Regions from separate parts of the Arthrobacter sp. TJ-254 genome, predicted to be linked through region 1. Evidence: riboswitches for the same ligand, from Rfam matches in the RefSeq annotation. Region 1 holds a riboswitch; each other region holds the start of a gene.
What was found. A riboswitch is a leader RNA that binds a small molecule or an ion and turns the genes downstream of it on or off. The one in region 1 is predicted to bind cyclic di-AMP.
Positions count from the first base shown of each region.

Region 2: another riboswitch for cyclic di-AMP. It lies ahead of AC4D14_RS02360 (C40 family peptidase); the one in region 1 lies ahead of AC4D14_RS05515 (M23 family metallopeptidase).
Region 3: another riboswitch for cyclic di-AMP. It lies ahead of AC4D14_RS09005 (NlpC/P60 family protein); the one in region 1 lies ahead of AC4D14_RS05515 (M23 family metallopeptidase).

Region 1 is NZ_JBZCNF010000002.1:99,237-108,675, forward strand. It holds gene AC4D14_RS05495 (FecCD family ABC transporter permease) at 1-966, shown strand, start outside; gene AC4D14_RS05500 (FecCD family ABC transporter permease) at 1,014-2,000, shown strand; gene AC4D14_RS05505 (ABC transporter ATP-binding protein) at 2,002-2,895, shown strand; gene AC4D14_RS05510 (siderophore-interacting protein) at 2,892-3,956, shown strand; cyclic di-AMP (ydaO/yuaA leader) riboswitch at 4,077-4,285, shown strand; gene AC4D14_RS05515 (M23 family metallopeptidase) at 4,289-5,098, shown strand; gene AC4D14_RS05520 (diacylglycerol/lipid kinase family protein) at 5,150-6,112, opposite strand; gene AC4D14_RS05525 (SGNH/GDSL hydrolase family protein) at 6,220-6,996, shown strand; gene AC4D14_RS05530 (MarR family winged helix-turn-helix transcriptional regulator) at 6,993-7,487, shown strand; gene rpmB (50S ribosomal protein L28) at 7,824-8,060, shown strand; gene rpmG (50S ribosomal protein L33) at 8,060-8,227, shown strand; gene rpsN (30S ribosomal protein S14) at 8,231-8,536, shown strand; gene AC4D14_RS05550 (HU family DNA-binding protein) at 8,810-9,088, shown strand; gene AC4D14_RS05555 (bifunctional copper resistance protein CopD/cytochrome c oxidase assembly protein) at 9,204-9,439, shown strand, end outside.
Region 2 is NZ_JBZCNF010000001.1:497,812-507,250, forward strand. It holds gene AC4D14_RS02305 (aminotransferase class I/II-fold pyridoxal phosphate-dependent enzyme) at 1-186, opposite strand, end outside; gene coaD (pantetheine-phosphate adenylyltransferase) at 256-735, shown strand; gene AC4D14_RS02315 (hypothetical protein) at 837-1,070, shown strand; gene AC4D14_RS02320 (sulfate/molybdate ABC transporter ATP-binding protein) at 1,153-2,190, opposite strand; gene AC4D14_RS02325 (ABC transporter permease) at 2,187-3,032, opposite strand; gene modA (molybdate ABC transporter substrate-binding protein) at 3,029-3,817, opposite strand; gene AC4D14_RS02335 (TOBE domain-containing protein) at 3,814-4,224, opposite strand; gene AC4D14_RS02340 (YceD family protein) at 4,508-5,074, shown strand; gene rpmF (50S ribosomal protein L32) at 5,077-5,280, shown strand; gene rnc (ribonuclease III) at 5,344-6,042, shown strand; gene mutM (bifunctional DNA-formamidopyrimidine glycosylase/DNA-(apurinic or apyrimidinic site) lyase) at 6,050-7,015, shown strand; cyclic di-AMP (ydaO/yuaA leader) riboswitch at 7,139-7,316, shown strand; gene AC4D14_RS02360 (C40 family peptidase) at 7,320-8,234, shown strand; gene AC4D14_RS02365 (NAD-dependent epimerase/dehydratase family protein) at 8,291-9,265, opposite strand; gene AC4D14_RS02370 (alpha/beta fold hydrolase) at 9,262-9,439, opposite strand, start outside.
Region 3 is NZ_JBZCNF010000003.1:58,241-67,679, reverse strand. It holds gene AC4D14_RS09045 (amino acid ABC transporter ATP-binding protein) at 1-797, shown strand, start outside; gene AC4D14_RS09050 (amino acid ABC transporter permease) at 1-13, shown strand, start outside; gene AC4D14_RS09040 (LLM class flavin-dependent oxidoreductase) at 1,173-2,204, opposite strand; gene fdhD (formate dehydrogenase accessory sulfurtransferase FdhD) at 2,275-3,132, opposite strand; gene AC4D14_RS09030 (molybdopterin molybdotransferase MoeA) at 3,178-4,455, opposite strand; gene AC4D14_RS09025 (DUF6457 domain-containing protein) at 4,455-4,730, opposite strand; gene mobA (molybdenum cofactor guanylyltransferase) at 4,751-5,362, opposite strand; gene AC4D14_RS09015 (HNH endonuclease) at 5,359-5,856, opposite strand; gene AC4D14_RS09010 (NlpC/P60 family protein) at 6,090-6,914, opposite strand; gene AC4D14_RS09005 (NlpC/P60 family protein) at 6,958-7,743, opposite strand; cyclic di-AMP (ydaO/yuaA leader) riboswitch at 7,749-7,915, opposite strand; gene AC4D14_RS09000 (M23 family metallopeptidase) at 8,024-8,857, opposite strand; gene AC4D14_RS08995 (iron-dependent transcriptional repressor DtxR) at 9,085-9,439, opposite strand, start outside.

The DNA.
Region 1 (9,439 bases):
GCCGCAGCCGCCATCCTCGTGCTGGTGTGCGCGGCATCGCTTGTGATCGGCGCAAGGCCCGTACCCGTGGGGACAATCGTCGACGCCTTCACCGCCTTCGACCCCGGCAATGGCGACCACGCGGTCCTTGCCTCCCGGGTACCACGGACCGTCACCGGCCTCCTGGTGGGGGCCGCCCTCGGCACCGCAGGCGCGGCAATGCAGGGCGTGGCCCGGAACCCCCTCGCCGACCCCGGCATCCTCGGCATCAACGCCGGCGCCGCCCTGGCCGTGGTGGTGGGCATCCATCTGTTCGGAATAAGCCAGCCGTCCGGCTACGTATGGTTCGCCTTCGCCGGCGCCGCCGCAGCAGCAGCGGTTGTCTACACGGTTGCAAGCGCGGGCAGGGAGGGCGCGACGCCGGTCAAGCTCGCCCTCGCCGGAGCGGCGCTCGCGGGAGGACTGGGCAGCCTGACCAACGCATTCCTCGTCACCAGCCGGGAAACCCTCGACCAGTTCCGCTTCTGGCAGGTCGGAACGATCTCCGGACGCGGCTGGGAGGTGCTGCTTGCCGTGGCTCCGTTCCTTGCCGCCGGGCTCCTCCTTGTCCTCGGAACCGGGAAGCTGCTCAACAGCCTCGCCCTCGGCGATGACATGGCGCGCGGCCTGGGTCAGAACGTCGGACTGGCCCGCGGCATCACCGCCGGCGGGATCGTCCTCCTCTGCGGCAGCGCAACCGCCGCCGCGGGTCCGATCGCTTTCGTCGGCCTTGTTGTTCCCCACTTCGTGCGGCTGATTGTCGGAGCGGACTACCGGTGGATCCTGCCGTTCTGTGTGGTCCTGGCGCCCGTGCTCCTGCTGGGTGCCGATATCATCGGCCGCGTCCTCCTGCCCCCGGGCGAAATCCAGGTCGGCATCATGACCGCCGTGGTCGGCGCGCCGGTGTTCATCTGGCTCCTGCGCCGCCGGAAGCTGGCACACCTTTGACCGCGCTCAATGGCGCCGGCGCTGTTGCACGGCGCCGCCGCCCCGGCATCCCCGGACTCCGGGGCCGGGTGGTTGCCGCCGCGGCCCTGGTTGTGACGCTGTTCTGCGTCTCGGTTCTCCTTGGCTCCTACACCGTGACGGTTCCGGACCTGTTCCGCATCATTGGTGGGGCAGACATCCCCGGCGCAAGTTTCATCGTGAGGGAAAACAAGCTCCCCCGCGCGGTGGCCGGCCTGCTGGTCGGGGTGGGCTTCGGCGTTGCCGGAGCGCTTTTCCAGACCCTGCTGCGCAACCCGCTGGCCAGTCCCGACATCATCGGGATCAGCTACGGAGCGAGCGCCTCCGCTGTGGCCGCGATCGTGCTGTTCGGTGCCTCGGGAGTGCCGGTGTCGCTGGCGGCGCTCGTCGGAGCGCTGGCGGTTGCCGCAGCCATCTACCTGACGGCCCGACGCGACGGCCTTGCCGGGCACCGGTTGATCCTGGTGGGCATCGGCTTTGCCGCGGTGATGCACGCACTCGTGAATTTCCTCATCACCCGCGCCGACATCCGCACCGCCGGTGAAGCCCTCGTATGGCTCAACGGGTCGCTTAACTCAAGCAACTGGAACCGCGTGGGCATCCTGAGCGCCAGCCTGTGCCTGCTGCTCCCCGCGGCCGCGGTGCTCGCCCGGAGCCTCGGGATCCTCGAGCTCGGCGACGACGCGGCGGCAGGGCTCGGAGTCAGGGTCGAATGGTCCAGGCTCGCCCTGATCTTCACCGGCGTCGGCCTCGCCGCAGTCTCAACCGCCGCGGCGGGACCTGTTGCCGCCGTCGCCTTCCTCTCCGGCCCCATTGCGCGGCGCCTGCTCGGCGGAAGGCCCTCCCTCTTGATGGCCGGGCTTGTGGGGGCGGCGCTCGTCCTCGCAGCGGACTTCGCCGCAGCGAACCTCGTTCCGGGAGGATCCCTTCCTGTCGGGGTGATCACCGGAGCCCTCGGCGCGCCGGTCCTGCTGGGGCTGCTCCTATCCGTAAACCGTTCCGGCCAGGGAGGCTGACATGGCTCTATCCACCACTGTGTCCACCACTGTGTTCACCACCGCATCACCGGGACCCAAGCCTCCGGCTCACACCCTCGCGGCCCGCTCGCTCACACTCTCCTACGACGACCGCCGAGTGGTCGAGGATCTGTCGGTAACGCTGCCGCAGGGACAGGTCAGCGTGATCGTCGGCGCCAACGCCAGCGGCAAGTCAACCCTGCTGCGCGGGCTGGCCCGGCTGCTCAAGCCCGCCAGCGGCACCGTACTGCTCGACGGCGAGGACATCCACTCACTGCCCACACGAGCCGTGGCGCGCACCCTCGGACTCCTGCCGCAGGCTCCGGTTTCCCCCGAAGGGATCACCGTCACCGATCTGATCGGACGCGGACGCTATCCGCACCAAGGCTGGTTCCGGCAGTGGAAACCCGAAGACGACGCCGCTGTTGCCGCCGCGCTTGAGGCCACAGGCATCACCGAACTCGCCGACCGCCCCGTCGACGAGCTGTCCGGCGGACAGCGGCAGAGGGTCTGGATCGCCCTTGCCCTGGCCCAGGAAACAGCAATCCTGCTCCTTGACGAGCCAACCACCTTCCTCGATGTGACACACCAGGTCGAAGTGCTCGACCTGATCACGGACCTGAACCGGAGGGCGGGGACGACCGTGGCGATGGTGCTCCACGACCTCAACCTGGCCGCCCGGTACGCCGACCACCTCATCGCCGTGAAGAACGGCCGGATCCTTGCGCAGGGCCTGCCGTCCGAAGTGGTCACGCAGCACATCGTGTCCGAGGTGTTCGGCCTGCAGTGCCAGGTGATCCCCGACCCCGTCTCCGGCACGCCCCTGGTGGTGCCGATCGGCCGCCACCATGGCGCGGCAGTGGCAGGCTCCGAACGCTCCGGTGCTGCATCATGACCGACCTGACGCACCGCCCACCGCACACCCAGCCCGCGGTTCCGGTCATGCTGACGTTCGATGTTGAAGTCAAACGCGTCCAAAGGATCGGTGCGAACTTCAACCGCATCACCTTCGCCGGGCCAAGCCTGAAGGACTTCGGGGTCGTAGGACCCACCCACGACCTGCGGATCAAGGTGCTGATCCCGCCGGCCGACGGGAACGCGCCCGACATCGCCGCACTGATGCGGGCCGATCCGGAGGGCCGCGGCTGGTACCAGCAGTGGCTCGGCCTCGACCCGGCAGTGCGCGGCGCAATGAGGACCTACACCGTGCGCAGCACGCGCTGCACGGCGGCAGAACCGGAAATTGACGTCGACTTCGTACTCCACTTCGACGCGAACGGCAGGGGCGGACCCGCCTCGCAGTGGGCGGCGGCCGCCGGTCCCGGCAGCAGGATATGCCTCATCGGACCGAACGTTAACGCCGCGCGCTGCTCCACCGCAGGCGCCTACGGCGGCATCGAGTGGGCCCCGGGCCTGGCGCAGCGCGTGCTGCTTGCCGGCGACGAAACCGCCGTTCCGGCCATCGGCGCGATCCTTGAAACGCTGCCCGCCGACATGGGAGGCCATGCCTTCCTTGAAGTTCCCGACGCCGCCGACATCCAGCCGCTTCCCACGGCCTCGAAGGTGGCGGTCACCTGGCTGGTCCGTAACGGGTGCGAACACGGTGAACTCCTCGGAGCCGCGGTGCGCAATGCGGTTCCCCAGCCCGGGTGGGCCGCCCTCGGGGCAGCGCCGGGCGGCGCCGACGGCGGGGAAGTGGCAGCGGGCCCCGAACCCGAGGACGTCGACATCGAACAGGCCGTCCTGTGGGAGACGCCGCAGCGCCTTGAGGCCTCCGGGCATGAGAACGGCGGCGGTGACCAGCCCGCCGGAACCCGGCCCTTCTACGCCTGGATCGCGGGGGAGGCGGCAGTGGTCCGCGGCCTGCGCCGCTATCTGGTGCGCGAGGTCGGCATCGACCGGAAACAGGTGGCCTTCATGGGGTACTGGCGCCTCGGCCGGGCCGAATCGGCATGATTGTGCAGCGCTTCACACAACGACACGCCGGAAGCCATGTAACGGAATTGTAACTTTAGGCGAAGCGAGTAGTATTACTCGGAGTCTGAACCAACTTTTGAGGTCCGCACGCCAAACCCTGTCAGCGGACCGCCCTCAACCTTGCATGACAGGGGCGGAGGACCCACCACCCGGCAGTCAGCGACTGCCTCGGGGTGAAGCCTTCACTGCACTAACTGTCCGCAGTGCAACGAGCCGCAGCGCAAGCTGCCGCTGCGTTGCGCAGTGGGGCCGAGTCAACTCTTGCTCGAACCCGACAGCTAACTTCGCCGGCGTTCGAGAGAGGTATTTTCGTGACCCAGCCGGCCATGTCCGGGCGCCGCCGCGCGCCCGGAGCCGTCCCGAGCACTCCTGCAGCAACCGTGGTGTCCGACCGACCCTGCGAACTTCCCAGCCGTCGCGACCTGCGTCCGCAACCGTCGGCCCGGAGCGGCAAGGGCAGCCTGACCGCGAGGATCCGCCAGGGCGGCCTCGCCGCGGGAGCACTGTTCGTTGGGGCAGGGCTCATCATGGGTGCCGTCGCCCCTTCCCAGGCAACCGCCGAGTCCCCGATCAGCCAGGCGGCCGCGGCCGAACCGGCGCCCGAGGTGACCGCCGACGCCAAGGCGAAGATCGACTTCGGCCGGCAGAGCCCCGCCGCCGTCGCAGGCAAGGCCGAAGCGAAGGCCAAGGCCCTCTCCAGCAGCGTCAAGAAGGCGAAGGCCAAGAAGGCCGCAGCCCTCGCAGCACCCCTCGACAACCTTTCGGTCGCCTCGACCTTCGGATACCGGGTGAACCCGCTCGGCGGATACGCACCCGAACTCCACACCGGCATCGACTACGCGGGAGCGTGCGGCACCCCGGTCAAGGCAGCGGACGACGGCAAGGTCATCGACTCAAGCTGGCACCCCTACGGTGGAGGCCAGCGGATCGTCATCGACCACGGCGCCGGAATGAAGACCACCTACAACCACCTCAGCCAGCTCGGGGCCAGCGTGGGGCAGAAGGTTTCCCGCGGGTCCCTGATCGGCGCTGTGGGGACCACCGGCAACTCCACAGGCTGCCACCTCCACTTTGAAGTGCTGATCAACGACGCCAAGGTCGACCCGCTTCCCTACCTGTAGGAAGCGCGCCCGCCGGGCGTGATGCTGCAGCAGCCTGCAGCGCGTGCCGGATTACGGCAGGGGGTTGCTCAGGATTGCAGGGTCCTTGCTACCGAAGGGCATGCGCAGCCGCAGCGCCTCGGGCATCATTTCGAAGGACATGTGCGTGGCCCGTCCCAGCGGGTCTCCGTCAAGCTGGACCTCAAGCGGTTCGTGGAGCTGCACTTCGGCGCGGCTGCACTGGAAGTACTGAAGGGACGGGTCTTTGCCCTTCCCGCGGGCAAACAGTTTCCCGGCCACGTTGAGCCAACCCAGCTTTCCCCGCGGAGCGACGGTCATGAGGTCAAGGAGGCCGTCGTCGATCTTGGCGCCCGGGAAAATTTCGAGCCCACCCATGATCTTTCCGCAGTTCCCGCCCATCACGCTGCGCAGCCGGCGCTCGAAGGGCCGGCCGCCGTCAACGGTGATTGTGGTGCGTGCCGGACGGCCCGGAAGGTTCCGGATGCCCGCGTCGACATACGCGAGCCAGCCCACGCGGTCCTTCAGGTCATCGCGCGTATCCGACATGATGGCGGCGTCGTAACCGAGCCCGGCCATCACCAGGAACACGTGGGCCTCCTGCGCGCGGTCAACCGTGACATGGACGACGTCGATCCTGCGCTCGGTCCCGTTGAACGCGGTCTCAACGGCCTCCTCGGGGTTGTCCACGGCGATGTCGAGGTTGCGAGCCAGGAGGTTCCCTGTCCCCAGCGGCACCAGCGCCATCACCGTGTCAGTGCCCGACAGCTCCTCCGCGACGCAGCGCACGGTGCCGTCGCCGCCGGCCGCAATGACGACGTCGACCCCGGCACGCAGCGCCTCCTGCGCCTGGCCGTGGCCGGGGTCCTCCGGCGTGGTCTCCAAAATCAGCGGCTCAAGCCACCCTTCCCGCGCCGAAATGCGCGCGACGATCTCCCGCACGTCCTGCCCGGTGTTCTTGATCGGGTTCAGGATGAGTGCTGCTCGCCGTCCGGGTGTGCCGGGGGTGGTGGTCATGGAGTCCTTCGGTCGAAGTGCGGAAAATGGCGCGCCAAGGGGCATCTGCGCATGAGCTTACCGCGCTGAGTCCCCGGACCGGGAGGAGGACGGGGTAGCCTGTCCGGGTGGAATTTACTCAGCGGTACGTCGCACTTGGCGATTCGTTCACTGAAGGAGTGGGGGACTGGGATCCCGGCAGCCCCAATGGGGTGCGCGGCTGGGCCGACCGCGTGGCGGAGCAGCTCATCCTCGCCGACCCGGGCTGGGGGTACGCGAACCTGGCCGTGCGGGGAAAGAAAATGCAGCAGATCCTCGACGAGCAGATCGAACCGGCGCTCCGGCTGCGTCCCACGCTCGTGAGCCTCTATGCCGGAGCCAACGACCTGCTGCGCCCGCGCGTCGACATCGACCGCCTCGTCGAGGGGTACGACGCGGGGATCGCCCGGCTCGCCGACAGCGGTGCAACGGTCGTGCTGTTCACAGGCTTCGACTCGTCGGCTTCGGCAGTCTTCAGCAAGACGCGCGGCCGCACCGCCGTGTACAACGAACTCATACGGGAGGTCGCGGACCGCCGCGGTGCCGTGATCGTCGACTATTGGAGGATGCGCGAGTTCCAGAACTGGGGTTACTGGGACGTCGACCGCATGCACATGTCGACGGCCGGCCACACCCTGATGGCGATGCGCGTGCTGGAGGTCCTCGCAGCCTCGCACAGCGTCGACACGCCGGAACTCGAGGCACGGCCGGCGCTCTCGCGGCTGCGGCAGCTCCGCGCCGACGCGCAATGGGCCCGCGACCACCTCTCGCCCTGGGTGGGACGGCGCCTGCGCGGGGTCTCCTCCGGCGACGAGCTCCGGGCAAGGTATCCCGAGCTCACCCAGCCGGACTTGGTGCGACGATGACCGAACCGGATTGGCTCAGCGCCGAGGAACGCAGGGCCTGGCTTGCCCTCTACGCCGTCTCGACGCTGCTGCCCGGCGCCCTCGACGCCCACCTCTTCCGCGAGGCGCGCATCACCCTTTTTGACTACCATGTGCTGGCGATGCTCTCCGAGGCGCAACGGACCACCCTTCCCATGAGTGAACTTGCCGACCGGTCAACGGCTTCGCTGTCCCGCCTCAGCCACGTGGTCAAGAAGCTCGAGCAGCGCGGGTGGGTCATCCGCAACCCTTCGGCGAAGGACGGGAGGGTGACGACCGCCGCCCTCACCGCGGAGGGACTGAAAACGGTGAAGCAGCTGGCCGTCGCCCACGTGGGGCAGGTGCGCAGCCTCGTCTTCAACCCGCTCGACGACCGCGATGTCGCGGACCTGGAGCGGGTCGGGCGGAAAATCCTCGGCAGCCTCAAGCACGATTCCTGGATTCTCAAGGAAGGGACGCCCGGAGAGCGGTAGGCGCGGCCCCGTTGCCGGCGCCGACGCCGAAGAATCCCTTCCCCCGGTTTGGCTCAGCGGCGGACGACCCGTAGTATGGTATGGCGTTTGGTTGAGCTGGATCCCGCATGCCGGGGTCGGCCCAGCTACCCGTAACTACCTGGAATTAAGGTCGTCGCAGGGCTTCGCGCCCGCACGCCGACCTCAACTTCACCGTCTTCCCCGCGGCGAGGCGCCTCGGCAGGTTCTCACCCTGCCAGGTCCACCTCCGGAAAGCTGCAGTAATAACGGTGTCATTACTGGTGGCGGGACGCTTTAAAAGTGATTTCGTCACGATCATCTAACTGGAGGAGAGTTATGGCAGCCCACTGCCAAGTGACCGGAGCCGAGCCTGGCTTTGGACACAGCATTTCGCACTCGCACCGCCGCACGAAGCGTCGGTTCGACCCGAATATTCAGAAGAAGCGCTACTGGGTTCCGTCCCTGCGCCGCAACGTCACGCTGCAGGTTTCGGCCCGCGGCATCAAGACCATCGATGTGCGTGGCATTGACGCCGTCGTGGCCGAGATCCAGGCGAGGGGAGTGAAGCTCTAGTGGCAAAGGACAAGGACGTACGTCCCATCATTAAGCTGAAGTCCACTGCGGGCACCGGGTACACCTACGTGACCCGGAAGAACCGTCGTAACGACCCTGACCGCATGGTCCTGATGAAGTACGACCCCAAGATCCGCAAGCACGTCGAATTCCGAGAGGAGCGCTAAACAATGGCCAAGAAGTCAAAAATTGCTCGCAATGAGCAGCGCAAGGTTATTGTTGAGCGCTACGCTGCGAAGCGCCTCGAACTCAAGAAGACCCTGGTCGACGAAAACGCTACCGACGACGCCCGCGAAGCGGCTCGCCTCGGCCTGCAGAAGCTGCCGCGCAACGCGTCGCCGGTCCGCCTCCGCAACCGCGACCAGATCGATGGGCGCCCCCGCGGCACCCTCCAGAAGTTTGGCATCTCCCGTGTCCGGTTCCGCGACATGGCACACCGCGGCGAGCTGCCCGGCGTGACCAAGTCCAGCTGGTAATCCACGACGGTTGAGGAAAGCCGGCGGCCTACGGGCCGCCGGCTTTTCTTATGCCCCGGGGTCCTGATCCCCTTCAGCGCACGGCCGGCAGCGGCCCGCCGGAGGGCGAAATACCCGCCCGATCGCGGAAATTGCCCAAAAACATAGCAAAATACGCTCATATCGAGCCCAAATTTGATGTTCCGTTCGCCCAAGCTGGTAAGTTCTCGGACAGAGGCTTTTCGAATATCCCGAAAGCTCGATGTACTAACACATGTCCAGGAGGACCGAAAATTGGCTAAAAACCGTAGTGAACTCGTTGCCGAGGTAGCCGCCAAGGCTGATACCAGCCAGGCTGCAGTGAACAGCGTCCTCGACGCTCTGTTCGATGTCTTCGCGGAGTCCGTTGCCAAGGACGAAAAGATCAGCATCCCGGGCTGGCTGGCTGTTGAGCGCACGAGCCGCGCTGCCCGCACCGGACGCAACCCCCAGACCGGCGAGACCATCCAGATCGCTGCCGGCCACGGCGTCAAGCTGACCGCGGGTTCGAAGCTGAAGGCTTCCGCCAAGTAACACAGGTGAACTCCACCGCAGAATTTGGGACCGCTGCCGAGAACCGGCAGCGGTCCTCTGCGTTTAATACGCATCGAATTGGCCCTTGTTCTACCGCGGGTAGACAATAGGAGGCGTGTCAACAACCGCGAAGGACCCCCGGCCCGCAGCCGGTGCCACCCGCAATCATGCGCAGGCGGTGCCTCCGGCCCTGCTCGCGGCCGGTGCTGCCGTCGTCCTTGCCGGTCTCCTGGCCGCCCTGCTCTTCTCAGGCGCCGCAGCCCCGCGCCAGCTGGGTGATCCCGGGGCCCTGACCCGGTGGGGGCTTCCTGCCGCCAAGACGCTCAACAACCTCGGCGCTGCCGGCACCAT
Region 2 (9,439 bases), on a different contig from region 1:
CTCATCCGGGAACCCCTGGCCGAGGTTGATCGCACCTTCCCGGGCAGCCAGGGCCGTGATCTCCTCGAAGATCGTAATGCCCAGCTCGCCGCCCGGCCCGAGGATATTGGCGCCGCGGGCGGTACGCTCCCAGGCCTCGGGCAGGCTCTTGGGGCCCGGCCCCTGGGCGGTGCGGAAGGAGGTCATAACTTCAAGTATCACCGCTGCGTGGAGTGCCTTCCCGCATCAACCCTCACAGGTGGGTAGTTTAGAGGAATGCGCCGTGCCGTCTGCCCCGGATCCTTCGACCCAATCCACAACGGGCATGTGGAGGTGATTGCCCGGGCCGCGAGCCTTTTCGACGAGGTCATCGTTGCCGTTTCAACGAACTACTCAAAGAAGTACCGCTTCGACCTCGAGGAACGGCTTGAGATCGCCAGGGAAACCCTCACCTACCTGCGGGGCGTTTCCGTGCTCCCATTGGGCAACGGGCTGCTCGCCGAGTTCTGCCGCAGCCATGGCGCAAACGTCATTGTCAAAGGCCTGCGGTCGAGCCACGATCTCGACTACGAGCTCCCCATGGCGACGATGAACCGCCAGCTCGCCGGCGTCGAAACCGTTTTCCTTCCCGCCGAGAGCAGCTACATCCACCTGTCCTCCACGCTGCTCAAGGAAGTTGCAGCGCTTGGCGGTGACATCTCTCCTTTCGTCCCCAAAGCGGTGCTCCGGCGCCTGCGTCAGCAGGAGTCCGCCTAGCACCGCCGGTGCTAAGGGTACTGAATGTCGCCGGCTCCTTTAGTGCGTATGATCGGGTCTTCACGTTTGCCTGCTTTTTAACACGGAAGAGAGTTCACGCTGTGGGAGATCGGACCCGGATTTCGCCTGATGAGGAGTTCCCTGAGGAACTGGAAACGCTCCAGGACGAAGAAGTCGAGGTCCTCAACAGCAAGGTGCACCGCCAGCTCGACAAGGAATATGTCGAAGAGGGCGAGCCGGACCCGGAAACCGACGCCCGCCACGAAGAACTCACCGAGGAACTCGACCGCCGCGAAGGCGAGGAATCCGGCGCCGGGGAGAAGTCGGCGGTCTGACCTGCTCCCCGGTTCCCCGCACCAAGGGCGCCCAACGCGCTGAGTACGCGTGGCCGCGCGGGTCCGTCCGGGCAGCGGGGGGCTAGAGCGGGTAAAGGCTGACTGCGGCCGCCTTCACAACGAACCAGGCAGGCGAGCCCGGCCCGAGGTCCAGTTCGGCTGCCGCCGCCGCGCTCACCTCGGCGCTCAGGTGCCCGGCATGCACGATGACGAAGCTGCCCCGGGGTTCGAGATCGGTCACGGTGACCGGGATGACATTGCGCGGGCTGCCCGCCGGTGGCGCAAGGAAAACCGAAACGGACCGCGGACTGAACACCGAGGCGGCCGGTGACCCGGGCTGCAGGAGGGGCTCCGCACCCGCTTCGATCGCGACGCCGTCCTGGCCTCGAAGCCCCGGACCTGTGCTCTGGCCCGAAACGAAGTTCAGGCCTGCAAGCCCCGCCGCGAATGCGCTGCGCGGACGCTCGAGCACCGCCCGGACATCGCCTGCCTCGGCGACCCGGCCCTTCTCCAGCACGGCCAGGGTGTCGGCGAGCATCAGCGCGTCGAGGACATTGTGCGTGGCGATGATTGCCTTGCGTCCCGTGAGGACCCTGCGGAGCATCCTCCGCAGGGCGGGGGCGACGGCGGCATCCACCGAGGCGAACGGCTCATCGAGAAGCAGCAGTTCGGGTTCGGCGGCAAGGGCCCGTGCTACGGCGACGCGCTGGGCCTGGCCGCCAGACAGCTCCGCCGGCCGTCCTTCTGCGAGGTCGAGCGCTTCGGCTTCGCCCAGCCAGTGCAGGGCCCGCTCCCGTGCCGCCCCCCTCGATGCCCCGGCGCTCCGCGGACCGAACGCAACGTTGTCGAGCACGCTCATGTGAGGGAAAAGCAGTGCGTCCTGGGACAGCAGGCAAATCCCACGTTTGTGCGGCTCCCGGAAGAAGTGGCCGTCAAAGAGGGTGAGCCCGTTCAGTTCCGCCCGGCCGGCGTCGGGGCGCAGGAGCCCCGCTGCGACGGCAAGGAGCGTGGACTTGCCCGCACCGTTGGCACCCAGGAGGGCAAGGGTCTCACCGTCGTCAATTGAGAACCGCACGTCGAAGCTCCGTGCGGCAACAGAGGCGGAGAAGGTGAAACTCACTGCCGGCCTGCCGCAGCGGACCGGTGGACCAGTGAGACGACGATTCCTGCAACGATAACAAGCACGAGCGACAGCGCAACGGCCGCGTCAGGATCGGTTTCGCGCTGCAGGTAGATTTCGAGAGGGAGCGTGCGGGTGACCCCCTGCAGGCTGCCTGCAAATGTCAGGGTCGCGCCGAATTCGCCAAGCGCACGGGCGAAGGACAGGACCGCGCCCGAGAGCAGGCCGGGCAGGACGAGGGGCAGGCTCACCCTGCGCAGGATCGTTGAGGGTGAGGCTCCCAGCGTCGCGGCCACTGCCTCATACCGGCCGCCTGCGCTGCGCAGCGCCCCCTCGAGGCTGAGCACCAGGAAAGGCAGTGCGACAAAAGTCTGGGCAAGGATGACGGCGGTGGTTGAGAAGGCGATGTCGATCCCGAGTGCCCCGAACGTGCCGCCCAGCAGCCCCTGGCGCCCGAAGACGTAAAGGAGGGCGATGCCGCCCACCACCGGGGGCAGCACAAGCGGGAGCAGGACCAGCGACCGGAGGATCTTCTGGCCCGGAAACGTGCTCCGCGCGAGCACCAGGGCCATGGGGGTTCCAACCACCACGCAGAGGACGGTCGCCGCAGCCGAAGTCTTTGCGCTGAGCACCAGGGCGGCCCGAGAGGAGTCCGAGGTCACCAGGGGGATGAACCGGCTCCAGTCGACCCGCAGCAGCATCGCGGCGAGGGGAAGGAGGATGAACAGGGCGCCGAGTCCGGCCACGGCGAAGACCCATCCCGGGACGCCAGGGACCCGGGTGCGGGCCGGGGGAGGAGCGCCGCCGTCCCGGTAGCTGCGGCTGAAGCCGCCAGCCCTCATCCGGATTCCTCCGGCGGCCGAAAGCCCGCCGCGCGAAGCAGCCGGTCACCTGACGGGCTCAGGACGGCGGCAATGAAGCGGCGCGCATCTTCGGTGTTTCCGCCGCGCACCGCCGCGATCGGGTAGGTGGTCCTCCCCGCTGCGGAGTCGGCCAGCTTCACTTCCTCGACCTTCGGTCCGGCCGCGGCCACATCGGTCACGTAGACCAGACCGGCGTCTGCCTCGCCGGAGACGACCTTGCCGAGGACATCAGTGACCGAGGACTCCTCGCTGACGGGTGAGAGCCGCACGCCCTCCTGCTGCTGCACTTTTTGGGCAGCGGCGCCGCACGGCACCTGGGGGGCGCATGCCACCACCTTCACCGCGGGGCGCGCGAGGTCCGCGAAACTGGTGATTTCCTTCGGGTTGCCGGGCGGAACAGCGATGGTCAGAGTGTTGCCGGCGAAGTTGGAGGGCGCCCCGTCGATCAGCCCGTCGTCAACGAGGCGCTGCATGACCGCCGTATCGGCCGCAGCAAAAACGTCGGCCGGTGCCCCGGCCGTGATTTGGGTTGCGAGATCGGACGAACCGGCGAAATTGAGGACCACTTCAGCCCCGGGATTATTCTCTTCGTAGTTGGCCGCCACCTGCTCGAACACTGCGCGCAGCGATGCCGCGGCGAAGACGTTCACCGGGCTCCGCTCGCCATTTCCCGATGGCTCCGGGCCGCCGGCGCAGCCCCCGGACATCAGGGCCGCCACGAGTCCGGCGGCAAGGACGCCGCGGCGCAGTTTGCGGGCTGTCATGGCCGCCGCTGCCCCAGCGGAGTTTCGACGATGACTGCGGTTGCCTTCACGACGGCCACTGCAACGCTCCCCGGTTCAATGCCCAGTTCCCGGACTGCTTCGGAGCTCATCAGGGACACAACGCGGTGCGGCCCGCACTGCAGTTCGACCTGGGCAATGACGGTGTCTGCGGTCACCTTCGTGACCAGGCCGACGAACCGGTTGCGCGCGGAGCTTCCCCCCTGGGAGGGGTCGCCGAGCACCACCGCCCGTTTCCGCGCTAGCGCGGCAAGCTCCACACCGTCAACCTCCAGGATCCCCGACCCGGACCGGCGGGCCTGGAGGGTTCCGTCCTCGACCCAGCGGCGGACGGTGTCATCGCTCACGCCGAGGTAGTTCGCTGCGTCGCGTATCCGTATATGCGGCATAAGAAGGACAGTACTCCCTCAGATCAGGCGAGGTAAGGCGGTGGGGCATCTATTTCAGAGCCGTGCCGTATCCTCGGGAGGAGGCGGTGACGGGCAAGAAGTGCCGCACGGGCCTCCGAAGCCGCCCGTGGCAATTCGAGCCGGTCGATCCCCGGCCGGCGCGGGATGGGTGGGGCTGGGCCGGAGAGTACGCGTTTTGGGCTGAGGGAGCATGTCAGGCTAGGATGATATGTCGGTCATATGTTCTACAGGAGTCACCATTAAAAGCGATCTCAGTTCGCCTTTGATCTTTAGTGTCAAAGACCTCGGGCGCAGCCCGGGAAGCATGCGGACAATCGAAGAACATGTACCCGCACCCAAGGATTTCGGCGTGGCGCTGATTGGCGTGCAGGAAGGTTCCACAATGGAACTGGACCTGCGGCTTGAAGCGGTTCATGAGGGAATTCTGGTATCGGGCACCGCAGACGTCGAGGTAACGGGCGAATGCGGCCGCTGCCTGACTCCCATCCGATACACAAGCGATGTGGAGATTCAGGAACTCTTCTACTACGGTGACTCCGAGTCGCTCGACGCTGAAGATGAAGAAGAGCTGCACCGGGTTGAGAGCGATGCGATCGATCTTGAACCAGTGCTGCGGGACGCAGTTGTTACATCGCTGCCGTTCCAGCCGGTGTGCCGGGAGGACTGCAAGGGCCTGTGTTCCGAATGCGGAGCGCGCCTTAATGACGACCCGGACCATCATCACGAAATTTTGGATCCTCGCTGGTCCGCCCTTGCAGGGCTGGCCGGCACTGTCGCTGAGAATGATGCGGCACCACGTACAGAGTCAGACGAGAGAGAAGAGAGTTAGTCGTGGCTGTTCCCAAGCGGAAAATGTCCCGCGCCAATACACGCGCACGCCGGTCCCAGTGGAAGGCAACTGCCCCCAAACTGGTGAAGACCGTTGAGAACGGCCGCGTCACCTACAGCCTTGCCCACCAGGCAAAGGTAGTAACCGACTCCGCCGGCACCCCGCTGTTCCTTGAGTACAAGGGCCGCAAGGTAGCCGACGTCTAACATGGTCGCTGCGACCGGCCCGCATCAGGGCTCTATCGAGTCGCTGCGGAAGCGCAGGTAGACGTGCCTCCCATCGAAGAACTCGCGAAGCGTCTCGGTGTCGAAATCGATGCCGGGACGCTTCGTCTTGCACTCACGCACCGCTCCTATGCCTATGAGCAGGGAGGCATCCCCACCAACGAGCGTCTCGAATTCCTCGGGGATTCTGTGCTCGGGCTATCGGTGACCGATGCCCTCTACCGGGACAACCCGGAACTCTCCGAGGGCGATCTGGCCAAGCGCCGCTCCGCCGTGGTGAGTACCCGCGCCCTTGCCGGCGTCGCGCGCGGCCTGAACCTTGGCCAGCACATCCTGCTCGGTCAGGGGGAGAAGCTGACCAACGGACGCGACAAATCCTCGATCCTTGCCGACACCATGGAGGCCGTCATCGGCGCCGCCTACCTCAGCCACGGCATAGAGACGGCGCAGGCCCTGGTGATGCGCCTGATCGGACCGCTGCTCAAGGACTCTGACGCGCTCGGGGAAGGCACCGACTGGAAGACCCGCATCCAGGAAACCGCCGCGGCACGGCGCCTGGGGCTGATCGACTACCAGGTCACGGGCACCGGGCCCGACCACGCGCGCTCCTTCGAGGCGCTGCTCGTCATCGGGGGCACCCCCTACGGAACCGGAACAGGCCACTCAAAGAAGGAAGCAGAGCAGGCAGCAGCCGCCGCTTCCTGGAAAATCCTCGGCGACACCGCACCGGTCGAAGGGCGCTAGGCACAGTTTGCCCGAACTCCCGGAAGTTGAAGTCGTCCGGCGGGGTCTGGCCCGCTGGGCCCTCGGCCGCTCCGTGGAGCGTGTGGAGGTCCTCGACCCCCGTTCCCTGCGCCGCCACCCTTTGGGGCCCGACGACTTCGCCGGGAACCTGACCGGCGCACGCATCGTCGACGTCGTCCGCCGTGGGAAGTTCCTGTGGATGCCGCTGCTCCCCGCCGACGCACCCGAGGACAAGACACCCTCCGTGGCGCTCATGGCGCACCTCGGGATGAGCGGCCAGATCCTGATGCAGGAACCGCGGGTACCGTCCGAAAAACACCTGAAGGTCCGTCTCGAGCTTTCGTCCGCGGTCGACGGTCTGGGTGCGCCGCTGCCGTCGGAACTGCGCTTTGTGGATCAACGGATCTTCGGTGGGATGTTCCTCACCGACCTCGAGCCCACCCAGGATGGACACATTGGCGGGACGAGTGAGATTAATCTCGCCCTGATTCCCCGTGAGGCTTCTCACATCGCCCGCGATCCGCTCGATCCAGCCTTTTCATTCGAGGCCTTTCACGAGCGGCTTCGGAAGCGGCGGGTGGGCCTCAAGCGGGCGCTGCTCGACCAGGGGCTCATCTCGGGAATCGGGAATATCTACGCCGACGAAGCCCTGTGGGCATCCCGCCTCCACTTCGCGCGCCCCACCGAGACAATGCGCAGGCCAGACACGCTTCGGCTCGTGGAGGCGGTGCGGGATGTGCTCCTGCGGGCCCTCGATGCCGGGGGCACAAGCTTCGATTCCCTCTACGTCAACGTCAACGGGGAGTCGGGTTACTTCGTCCGCTCACTCAACGCCTACGGACGGGGCGGGCAGCCCTGCAGGCGCTGCGAGACGGATGGGGTGGCCTCCCTGATCCGGCGCGATGCCTTCATGAACCGCTCTTCCTACACCTGTCCGCGTTGTCAAAAAGCCCCGCAGAGGCCGCGTCGTTAGTCAACGTTTACCGGGCTGTGATCCAAATGTGACAATCCGATATCTCGCAGGTAGCCTTGAGTCTGCGCCGGGCCACTCGGCATCGGCGCCCTTCGTCAGACTGCCTAACCCTGTCGGTGACTGAAGGACCGTTCGCTTAACATTTCCGACAGGGGCGGGGGAACCGATAGCGGACCTTTCTTGAAAGGTCCTTGGGGTTAAGACGCATGACGGACATCTGCTGGGGAGATGTCCAACTTCGTGTGTCCGGGTGTCCCATCCGAACCCGACAGCTAACTCCGCAGGCATCGGGAGAGGCAACATCATGTCGAAGAATCGTTCAATCGCGCGCCACCGTGCAACCCCGGTCCGCTCGAATCCCCTTAAGACAGCATCACGTGCAGTATCCGCCGGCGCCAGTGTCGCGGGTCGCCCCGCAGCCGTTGTCGTCGCTGCATCGGGCATCATGCTTGGCGCCGCGCTTCCGGCAAGCGCCGCAGGCGAGGTCAACCTGTCGGCCCAGGCCGCACCGGCACCCGTCCAGCAGGCAGCTCCGGCTCCCGCCCCCGCACCGGCTCCTGCCAACGGCGGCTCAGTGACCCACACGGTCCGCGCCGGTGACACCCTCGGCCTCATCGCGGCCAACTACGGCGTCAGCCTCGATGCGATCTTCGCAGCGAACGGCCTTAGCTGGTCATCGGTTATCTACCCGGGACAGTCCGTTGTGATCTCCGGTGAAGGTGTCGCAGCGGCACCGGCTCCGGCCGCTCCGGCCGCTCCGGCCGCTCCGGCCCAGCCTGCAGCTCCGGCAGAGCAGGCTGCGCCGATCCAGACCGCCGCAGTCACAACTGCCGGCCAGATGGGCATCAGCAGCCAGAGTGCGAACATCCAGCCCATCGGCGTTGCAGCCAAGAGCGGCATCGTCGCCACGGCCATGCAGGGCGTTGGCGCGGGCTACGTGTACGGCGGCACCGGGTTCGGTACCTGGGACTGCTCCAGCTTCGTCCAGTGGGTCTACGCCCAGCACGGCATCGACCTGCCCCGCACCACCTGGGCCCAGTTCGCAGCCCTGAAGCCGACCAGCAACCCGCAGCCCGGTGACCTGGTCAGCCAGAACGGTGGAGGCCACGTTGGCATCTACCTCGGCGGCGGCAAGATGATCAGCGCCCTCAACCCCTCGCAGGGCACCCTCGTCCACGACGTGAGCGCCATGCAGGTTGACGGGTACTACACCCGCTAAGCGCACGGAATGAATGAAGAAGGCCGGTGCCCCTGGGCGCCGGCCTTCTTTGTGCCTTATCTGGAGCGGCTGTAATAGCCGGCGAGCCTTTCAAGGCCCTGATCGATGGATACGGCCGGCGTCCAGTCCAGCAGCTTCCGGGTCCGCCGCTGGTCGAACCAGTGGGCGGTCGAGAGCTGCTCGGCGAGGAAGCGGGTCATCGGCGGCTCGGAGGTCCAGCCGGCCCCCCGCCACAGCCGCTCCACGGCCGACCCGGCGGTACGCGCCAGTGGGCCGGGCACGTGCCAGCGGGGAGGGCTCACTCCACCGGCGGTGCAGATTCCGGCGATCAGCTCCCCGATCGGCCTAGGTTCGCCGTTCGTGACGACAACGGCTTCGCCCTCAACGTGCTCGATGCGGTGCAGTGCGGCAACGATCGCGGCGGCGGCGTTGTCGACATAGGTTGTGTCGATCATCGCCATCCCGGCGTCGAGCCGGGGGAGCCGGTGGGCGCGGGCGCGCTCGAGCACCCGTTCCACGAGCTGGGTGTCGCCGGGACCCCATACGACGTGCGGGCGCACCGCGGCAACCCGGAGGTCCGGCCCTGAGGCTTGGAGCGCGAGGAGCTCTGCCCGCGCCTTGGTGCGGGCGTAATCGCCCCGTGCCCGCTCCGGCGTCGCAGGGGTTGTACCGATGCCCATGAGGGAGGTTCCGGTGTGCGCGACCGAGGGTGAGGAGACGAACACGAAGTCCCGTACTCCGGCCTGCCGGGCCGCTTCAAGGACAATGCGGGTTCCCTGGACGTTGATCTCCTCGAACTCGGATGCCTTTCCGGCGAAGGAGACCTTGGCGGCGAGGTGGATCACCGCATCCATTCCGCGCGCGGCCCGCTCCGCCGCCGCCGGGTCGGTTACCGAGCCGAGCAGGTCCTCAATGCCCTCAAGTCCCGCGGGGCGGCGCTGGAAGCTGCGCACCGTGTGCCCCCGTGCCCGCAGCAGCACGGCGACGGCGCCGCCGAGGAGGCCGCTCGCGCCGGTCACGAGAACCCTCATGGCCGGGTGACGCGGCCGCCGGCGAGCGTTTTGGTGGCCCAGCGGGCCAGCCGTGAGCGGTCGAGCTTGGAGTTGTGGCGGATGTCCACGGGCAGCGACGGCACCGTCAGCACGGCCGCGACCTGCGTGCCCGCCGCAAGGCCGGCCGCACGCACCTTGGCGGCGAGGGCCGAA
Region 3 (9,439 bases), on a different contig from region 1:
TGTCATCCACTGAGCCGATCCGCCCGGTGCAGGAGGGCCAAGGTCCGGTTCTGCTCACCGCCAGGGGCCTGGAGAAGTCATTTGGCACGAACACCGTGCTGCGGTCGATCGACCTGTCGGTGCACCGCGGCGAGGTCGTGGCCCTCGTGGGGCCCTCGGGATCGGGAAAGACCACAGTGCTGCGCTGCCTCAACGGCCTCGAGGTGCCCGACGGCGGAACCGTCGCCTTCGCCGGAGGCCCGTCGGTGACCTTCGGTGCAGGCGTTTCTTCCAAGGAGCTTTCGGCGCTGCGGGACCACAGCGCCATGGTGTTCCAGCAGTACAACCTGTTCCCCCATATGACGGTCCTCGAGAACATCATCGAGGGCCCGGTACAGGTCCAGAAGCGCAAGCGCCGGGAGGCCGAGCAGGACGCCGAGAAACTCCTTGAGCGCGTCGGGCTCCTCGCCAAGAAGGACCAGTATCCGTTCGAGCTCTCCGGCGGCCAGCAGCAGCGGGTGGGGATCGTTCGGGCGCTGGCGCTGCGTCCCGACTTGCTGCTCTTCGACGAGCCGACCTCAGCGCTTGACCCCGAACTCGTCGGTGAAGTGCTCAAGGTCATCAAGGACCTGGCCGAGGAGGACTGGACAATGGTCATCGTCACCCACGAGCTCGCCTTCGCCCGCGAAGTCGCCGATGAGGTGGTATTCATGGACGGCGGCGTCGTCGTTGAACGCGGCCACCCCGACCAGGTGCTGCGGGCTCCGGTGCACGAACGTACGCGAAGGTTCGTCCAGCGCCTGCTCCACCCCTTCTAGCCGTCGGCCGCCCCTCCCCGCGCGCCGTCGCCCGTCGCCGTCGTCCCTCTTTCCGCCCGCCGCCGTCGCCCCTCTTCGTCCGCCCCTCCTGCCGAAACTGCAGCTCACCACGCCTTCGGGCCCCTAAAAGGTGGTGACCTGCGAACTCGAGGGACGGGAAGCGGCGGTAGACGGCTTGCCCGCCGCCCCTCCTGCCGACACTGCAGCTCACCACGCTCTCGGGCTCCCAAAGGGTGGTGACCTGCGAACTCGAGGGACGCGGAAGCGGCGGTAGACGGCTTGCCCGCCGCCCCTCCTGCCGACACTGCAGCTCACCACGCCTTCGGGCCCCTAAAGGGTGGTGACCTGCGAACTCGGCGGGAAGGAGGAGCAGCCTCAGGCGACGCCGAGTTCCTTCTGAACCAGCGGCAGCACTTCAGTGCCCAGCAGTTCGATCGACTCAAGGACCTGGGCCTGCGGGACGGAGGAAAAGTCGAACTGGAAGATGTGGCGGTCGTGCTGCATGAAGGTCGAGGTGAGAACGATCTTCTGTGCAACCTGCTCCGGAGTCCCGACAAAAACGGCCCCGGACCGGGCCGACTGCATGTTGTAGGTGACCCCGCTCGGCTTAGGGAAGCCCCGCTCGCCCGAAATCCGGACCATCGAATCCATCCAGTACGGCCGGAACACTTCGTTCGCCTTTTCGCGCAGCACCAGCCCCACGCTGCTGACGCCCACCCGCAAGGCACCGGGGTCGTGGCCCGCCTCAGCGGCCAACTTCCGGTACAGCTCGGCGTGCTCCTCGAAGTTGCGCACGGTCCCGCCGAGCATCGCGTAGATCACCGGCCGGCCGAGGGCAGCCGCGCGCAGCGTCGACTGCCGCGTTCCGCCCGTTGCGATCCAGATGTCGAGTGAGCCAGAGGTCGGCCGGGGCAGAATCTGTGCGTTGTCGAGTGGGGGTCGAAAACGGCCCTTCCACGTGATGCGTTCCTCCGCGTCAAGGCGCAGCAGCAGGTCGATCTTCTCTTCGTAAAGCGCGTCGTAATCCTCGAGTGCGGCTCCAAAGAGGGGGTACGACTCAATGAAGGAGCCCCGGCCGGCGGTCAGTTCCGCCCTGCCCCGGGAGATCAGGTCGAGGGTTGCGAACTGCTGGTAGACGCGCACCGGGTCCTCGGTGCTCAGCACCGTCACCGCCGACCCGATATGGATGTTCCGGGTCTGCGCGGCCGCCGCGGCGAGGACGGGCACCACCGATGAGACCGCGTAATCCGGCCGGTGGTGCTCGCCGATCCCGAAGTAGGAAAGCCCGACGTCGTCGGCGAGGCGCGCCCGTTCGAGCAGGTCGGCCATGCGCTGCTCGGGTGAGACCCGCTGACCCGTGACGGGGTCGGGGTGGAGGTCTCCGAAGCTGAAAATGCCTAGTTCCATTGCGCTGGCCCAATCGTCGTTAGTTCATGGTCCGCGCTCAAGGGAATGCGCGGCCCCGCCCTGCCGGGCGCTATTCCGCGGGTGTCTCGGGACGGATCCGTTCCGGATGCGAGTAGCAGTTGAACGACGTGCCGCGGCTGAACCCGACGAGGGTAAGGCCGGCATCGTCGGCAAGGTCGGCTGCGAGGGAGGAGGGGGCGCTGACCGCCGCAAGGATCGGGATGCCCGCGAGCTGCGCTTTCTGGACGAGTTCGAACGATGCCCGGCCCGAGACCTGGAGGATCGTTCCGGCAAGGGGAAGCATGCCCTCGCGCAGCGCCCATCCCACCACCTTGTCGACGGCGTTGTGGCGGCCCACATCCTCGCGCAGGCACAGCAGCTCGCCATCGCCTGTGAACAGGCCCGCCGCATGGACGCCGCCCGTGCGGTCGAACAGCTTCTGGTTCTGCCGAAGGCGGTCGGGCAGGCCGGCGAGGACGGCGGCGTCGACCGGGGCGTTGTCCTCGCGCAGGTCGAAGCGGGACGACTTGCGGACGGCATCGATCGAGGCGGTCCCGCAGATCCCGCAGGAGCTCGAGGTGTAGACGTGCCGTTCGAGCGCAGTCTCCGGCAACACCACTCCCGGCCGGAGCTGGGCTTCCACAACGTTGAAGGTCTGCTGCCCGTTGTCGTCCACTCCGGCGCAGTAGCGCTGGCTTGGCAGCTGCCCCGGCTCCCACACCACCCCTTCGGAGACGAGGAAGCCTGCGACGAGGTCGAAGTCGTCTCCGGGGGTCCGCATCGTCACGGTGAACGGCCTCCCGCCCAGCCGGATTTCAAGCGGTTCTTCCCCGGCAAGGACGTCTTCGCGCCGGGTTGATCCACCCGGAACATCGGAACCGAGCCGGAACTTGGTGATGCGGCGTCGTTGGGTGACTCGGCTGCTCATGTGCTTGCTCCTCTCAGTTGCGCGGGAAGTCAGTCGTGCGGGAGGTCAGTTGGCCTGCGGGACCGGATGCCAGGGCACCGTCAGCGCGGGAAGCGGCTGGTCGATGTCGCACCCTTCGGCCGGGACGACCATCACGCCGTCGGCGGAGGCGAGCCCGCGGAGCATGCCCGAACGCTGGTGCCGGCTCGGCACCGCACGGCCGGCCTCGATCCGGTAGGGCACGAGCCTGCTCCTGCCCCTCAACGGCTCGAAATACCCTCCGCTGAGGACCCGATGCAATCCCGGTATGGGAGCTCCGCGCAGACCGGCGAGCAGGGGCGCAGCAACCGTGAACATCGCCATCATCGCCGCGAGGGGGTTGCCCGGCAGGCCCACCAGGAACCGGCCGTCCGGCAGGCGGGCGAGCAGCGTCGGGTGCCCGGGGCGCATCGCGACGCCGTCGATGATCATCTCGGCTCCGAGCACCGCCAGCGCCCGGCGGATGTGGTCCGCGGAGGAACTGCCCGTCCCACCCGTGGTGATCAGCACATCCCCCGACGCCCGGGCCAGGGAGAACTCGTCGGTCGCCTCCGCACTGATGGCGTTGACGACGTCGTCGAGGTCGTCCTTGGCCCTCCCCGCGACGTCGACATGCCCGCCGAGCATCGCCACGAGCGCGGGCAGCTGGGGCCCGAACGTGTCGCGGACCTGGCCCGGCTGGGGAAGCCCCGCCTCGATGACTTCGTCACCGGTCATCAGCAGCGAAACCCGCGGCGCCCTCAGGACCGCCAGCGTGTCGTGGCCGCATACAGCGGCAAGGGCGATCTGGGCGGGATTGAGCACGACGCCGGCCGGGATCGCGATGGTGCCGAGTGCCGCTTCCTCCCCCGCAGGGCGGATGTGTTCGCCCTGAACCGGCTCATCATGCCTCGCGAGGTCGTTCCGGGTGAGCACATTCTCACGGATTTCCCCGTGCTCGGTCCGGAGGATGCCGGTCGCGTTGTGGGGAACCACTCCGCCGGTGAGGATGAAGGTTGCCTGCCCCGGCTCAAGGGTGATGGTGCCCGAATCGGTGTGTGGGGACGGGTGCCACCGCCCGGAGTCCTCGGCGGGCTTGGGCGTGACGAAGGTCCACGGCGGAGGGCCGCTGACAGCCCAGCCGTCCATTGCCGAAGATGCGTAATGGGGTATGTCGAGGAGGGATTCGACCGGCTCGGCGAGGGTCTGGCCGAGCGCATCCGCCAGCGGCACCGTCTGGAACGGCATCGGCTGCCCGGCGTTGTAAGCAGCCTCCCGCGCCTTCTCCCAGCTCATGTCCCGTCCGCCGTCAATAACGTCGCCCATCAGCGTTCCGCCCCCGCCTCGTCGCAGACCCGCGACGCGTGCTCGATCGCTGACCGCATCGCCACGGCTTCTTCAGCCTGCCCGCTGCCTGCGGCGAGCCCGGCGGCGTAGCCGGCCACGAAGGTGGTCAGCGGCGCTGCGGGGCGCACCACTGCGGCGGCAGCGTTTCCCGCAAGTGCCAGGATGGCGTTGACGTCGACCTTGGAATCCCCAAGTTCAAAAGCCGAAAGCAGCTTCTCGCTCCATTGCTGAAGAAGTATTTCGCGCTCGTCCATGAGTACCCTCCACGGGTTGGTTAGCGGACGTCAACACCGAGAATCCGGGCGTCAGCCCAGGTGTCGACGTCCGACGTCGTGCCCGGCGGAACCGGGACCGGTCTAATCTTCACCCTAGCAAGGAGGGCGCGCATCGAAAGATTCTGCGCGCCTCCCGCAGCCAGCGCCTCAGCCGCAGCCTCGAAGAGCTCCTCCCTGCGGTACAGCCCGGCGAGCAATTGGACCCGGTCCCGGTCAAGCGCGACGACAGAAGCCGAGGGGTCCTCCGCTGCGGCACCGAGCAGTACCTCGGCCGCAACATCGCACCGGGGCATGTCGCAGGCGAGGACGAAGGTCCACGCGGGAAGGTCCCGGTCGGGCTCGGCCGCGAGGCTTGCGAGTCCGGCACAGAGGGCTGCCGCAGGCCCGGCGAAGGGCGGGCATTCCCGGGTGACAATCACCCCCGCCTCCTGAGCGGGGTCCGCCGGCCCCACGATGACGGTCAGCAGGGCATCCGGTACGGCGGCGCGGGTTCTCTCAAGGAGCGTCCGGCCGCCGATGGTGAGGCCTGCCTTGGCGGTTCCGCCCAACCGGGAGGACCGCCCGCCGGCGAGGATGACTGCGTCGTACGGAAGTGGCGCTGGGTCGCTCAAGCTGCCCTTTCGGTGAGGAACTCGTTCCACTGCGGCGCCGGCTTCTCGAGTTCGCGCAGCTGCCACAACGGCCCGCGCGGGGGCCGCGGCACAACACGAAGGCTCCAGCCGAGGCTGCCCAGCGTCTTGTCCCCCTTGGCGTTGTTGCACCGCAGGCAGCACGCAACCATGTTCTCCCAGGTGTCGGTCCCGCCGCGGGAGCGGGGAAAGACGTGGTCGATTGTCGTAGCGGTCTTCCCGCAGTAAGCGCAGAGGTGGTTGTCCCGGCGCAGCACCCCGCGCCGGGTCGCAGCCGTTTCCTGACGGTACGGGATCTTCACATACCGGTTCAGCAGGATCACCGACGGGCGTCCGAGAATTTCGGAAGGCCCGACAACCGGATCCTCATCCTCGGCAACGACGCTCGCTTTGCCTGTCAGCACAAGCACCAGCGCCCGGCGGAACGTAACAACCGCCAGCGGTTCATATCCTGCATTCAAAACGAGAGTGCGCATGCGCATGCCTCTTTGCGGACTATGTCCCCGCTACCGGCTGCCACCCCGGATGCTCGGGATAAGTTCTTCGGATTAACAATGCCTAGGGTAGCCGACCTGCGCGCCGGGGCGAATAGAAAGAGCGAAGTTGCGGCGCGGAGGCAGGGGCGGCACTTTAAGAGAAAGGAACCGGCAGCACCGCTGCCGGTTCCTTTCTTCAGCTGTTGGTTCGAAGAACCACCAGGCGCTGGGTGTCAGCCGCCCACGCGGATGAACACGGGGCCGGAACCGAGCTGCGCCGGGGCGATGACGGTCGAGTTGCCGTTGAAGCCGCCGTGCACAGCCTGGCCGCCGCCGATGTACACAGCGATGTGGGCCAGGCCCATGCCGCCGTTGGCGTAGTAGATGAGATCGCCCGGAACTGCTTCACCGGCACTGACGGTGCGACCCAGGGACAGGTAGCCTGCCGGCCAGCCGTGGAAGTTGATGCCGGCTGCGGCGAGGGAGTTGCTCACGAGCCGGGTGCAGTCCTGGTTCACGCCGAGCTGGGCCTTGGCCGCCGCGGCGATGGTTGCGGCCTTGCCGGAGGATGCTGCGGGAGTAACCTTGACGGCCGGAGCGGCCGGAGCTGCCTGCGCCTTCCGTGCGGCGGGAGCCTTCACGACGGCGGGAGCGGCCTGCACGGCTGCCGGAGCTGCCTGCACGGCCGGGGTGGCCTGTACTGCCGGTGCTGCCGGGGCCGATGGCTCCGCGGCAACGGTCACCTCGACGGTGACGGGCTTGGCGACGGCCTTGACCGGGGTTCGGTTGAAGGCGACCTTGGCGTTGGCGTCGGCGACGACGACGGCGGGGCTGGCGTCGACCTTGAGCGTCGAGGCAAAGGATTCACGCTCGGGCTGCAGGTCCGCGGCGTTGGCCGCGACGCCGGTTGTCAGGACCAGGCCGGATGCAGCAGCGATGACTGCGGCCTGCCGTCCCATGCCGCCGGCGTTCTCGGTGACGGCTTTGGCAAGGGCTGCAAGGGGTGCGGTGTGCTGGACTTCGGCACGGTGGCGGGCGATCGGGGCGCGAGAAGACATAGGGGTTCTCCGGAGTGTGAGAGGGGGAGTGTGAAAGTGGGGTTTAGCGGACGCGGACGAAGCTTGCGCCGGGAAGATCCGAGAGGGAGTGAAGACCGGTGTTCAGCCCGTTGAGGCCGCCGCTGATGACCTGGCCGTTGCCGACGTAGATTGCCACGTGGCCCGCGGTGATCACGAGGTCACCGGCCTGCGGGGATCCGACGACGTCGCCGTACTGGAAGAACTGGCCCGGAGCGAGGTCGCCGACGGACTTTCCAACCGAGCGCAGTGCCTTCTCGACCATGGCGGTGCAGTCCTGGGCAACGCCGATCTGGGAGTATGCGGAGCCGACGAGGGCGCCTGCGATTCCGGCGGACGGCTTCGCGGCGGGAGCGGGAGCGGCAGGAGCCGGAGTGACTGCGGCGGCCTGGACTGCGGGGGCGGCAGGAGCTTTTGCGGCAGGGGCTGCGGCAACAACGACCTCTGCGGCTGGAGCCGGTGCGGCGGGAGCCTCGACGGCCGGCGCCTCGACCGGTGCCGCAACGACGACGGCGGGGGTGACGTTCACGGCTTCGCGCTCAAAGGAGACGGCGGCCGTGGCTGCGGCGCTGACCTTCGAGGCTGCGGGGGCAGTCACGCTCAACGATGAGGTTGACTGCACTTCGCGCTCTGCGGCGGGTGCTGCGTTTGCGGGAAGACCTGCGGTGAAGACGAGGCCTGAGGCTGCGACAAGGACGGCGGCCTGGCGGCCTACAGTTCCTGCATTCGAGGAAACGGCCTGAGAAAGAACTGTGAGCGGGCTCGCTGACACGTGGGCCGCGCGGTGGCGACCCAGAGAATTATTGGACACGTGAAATTGCCTCTCCCAATGCCTGCGAGGTGAGCTGTCGGATTCGGATGGGAGTCACCCGGCCGCTGACGAATCAGCGACTTAACCCCAAGGATTTCTTGCGAAACCCAAAAATTGGTTCCCCCGCCTCTGCCATGCGAATGTGCGGACGGACCTCAGGCAATGGCAGAGCTAGGCGATTTGCTTGAGGGCGCCAGACCTATGACGATCTGGCACGAGTAGAACGTACCCTAGATCACGCAGATTGTCACATTACGGTCACGGAAGGGTCGAGGGTGTGTTACAGCCAGCCCAGAGGGTCGACGACCTGGCCCTCGATCATCACCTCAAAATGGAGGTGGCAGCCCGTTGAAGCGCCGGTTGATCCGCTCTGCCCGACGCGTTCGCCCCGCCGCACCTGCTGGCCTTCGGACACCTCGATAACCGAGAGGTGGTTGTACGTGGTTTCCAGGCCGTTGCCGTGGTCCACAACGATCCGGTTTCCTCCCCCATAGGGGTGCCATCCGGCGAAGGTCACGGTACCTGCGGCAGCCGAATATACCCGGGCGCCGCAGGCCGCACTGAAGTCCTGGCCCCTGTGGAGTTCCCCGAGCCCTGTCATCGGACTTGGGCGGAAGCCGAATCCGGAGGTTTCGACGAGGGCGTCAAGGGGGCCCGTCAGCGCGCCTTTGGCCGCCGCCGGGGTCGCTGATCCAGCCGAGGCGGTCATGACCGCCTCGAGCCGCGCGTCGGCGCCGAGGGTAGTGCTGAGCGCGGCGCGGTCGAAGTCGACGCGGGCCGAGGCGGGAACATGCACTTCGGCGCCCGCCGGGGCCGCCTCAGCGGTTGCGGAAGCCGGCACCGCGGCTGTCGTGGGCCACGCGACGGTCAGGGCGATGCCCGACACGGCGGCAGCCATCGCGACCTTCTGGCTCAGTCCCGAAAAGGAAAGGTCCTCGCGGTATCCGGCTGCCCGGCGCCGGCGCTCGGTGCGGTGCGCATCGCGCGGGCGCGGAGCGGCCGCCGGGTGCCGCGTTCCGCGGCTGCGGCGCTCGGCCCGGTGCGCATCCCTCGGACGCTCGGAGACAACCGGAACACCCGCCCGGCGGCGTCCTGACACTTCCTGCTTCAACAAATACGTTCCCTTCCTACGGAGCTGCGCAACGGATCTGCGGGAGCGAAACGAAATCCGCAGGAACATGGCTGCGGCGCACTCCAAGGAAGATCACGGCGAGGTATCGAGGGTCAGTCTGGCAGTCCCGGAGCGTTGACGCAAAGTGACCACGTTGTTATCAACTGTGTTCAGGGCGTAGCTGCCCTGTTTCCCCATGATGCGGCCCGCGCCGGGGCCGGTCCGGCGCCTTAGGCGACGGAGACGAAAACGTGGGAAGCGACTTCCGGCGGCAGTTCAAGGGCCCCGTCGACGCCCGGAACGCGCACCGAGACGTAGCCGCCCACCGACTCCAGGTTGAGCGACGCGCCCGGGCGGAGTCCGCCGTCGGCGAGCTGGGACAGCAGCTCGGGATCGACCTGGATCGGCTCCGCAAGGCGCAGGAGGGTCACCGCAGTGCCCGGCCGGTAGTCCTCCATTGCCGCGAGGAGGGTCGTGACGCCGTCGGTGAGCAACTCTGAAGGCACTCCGCCGATCGCTTCGAGGCCCGGAATCGGGTTGCCGTAGGGCGACTGCGATGGCTGCCCGAGCAGTTCGTAGAGGCGC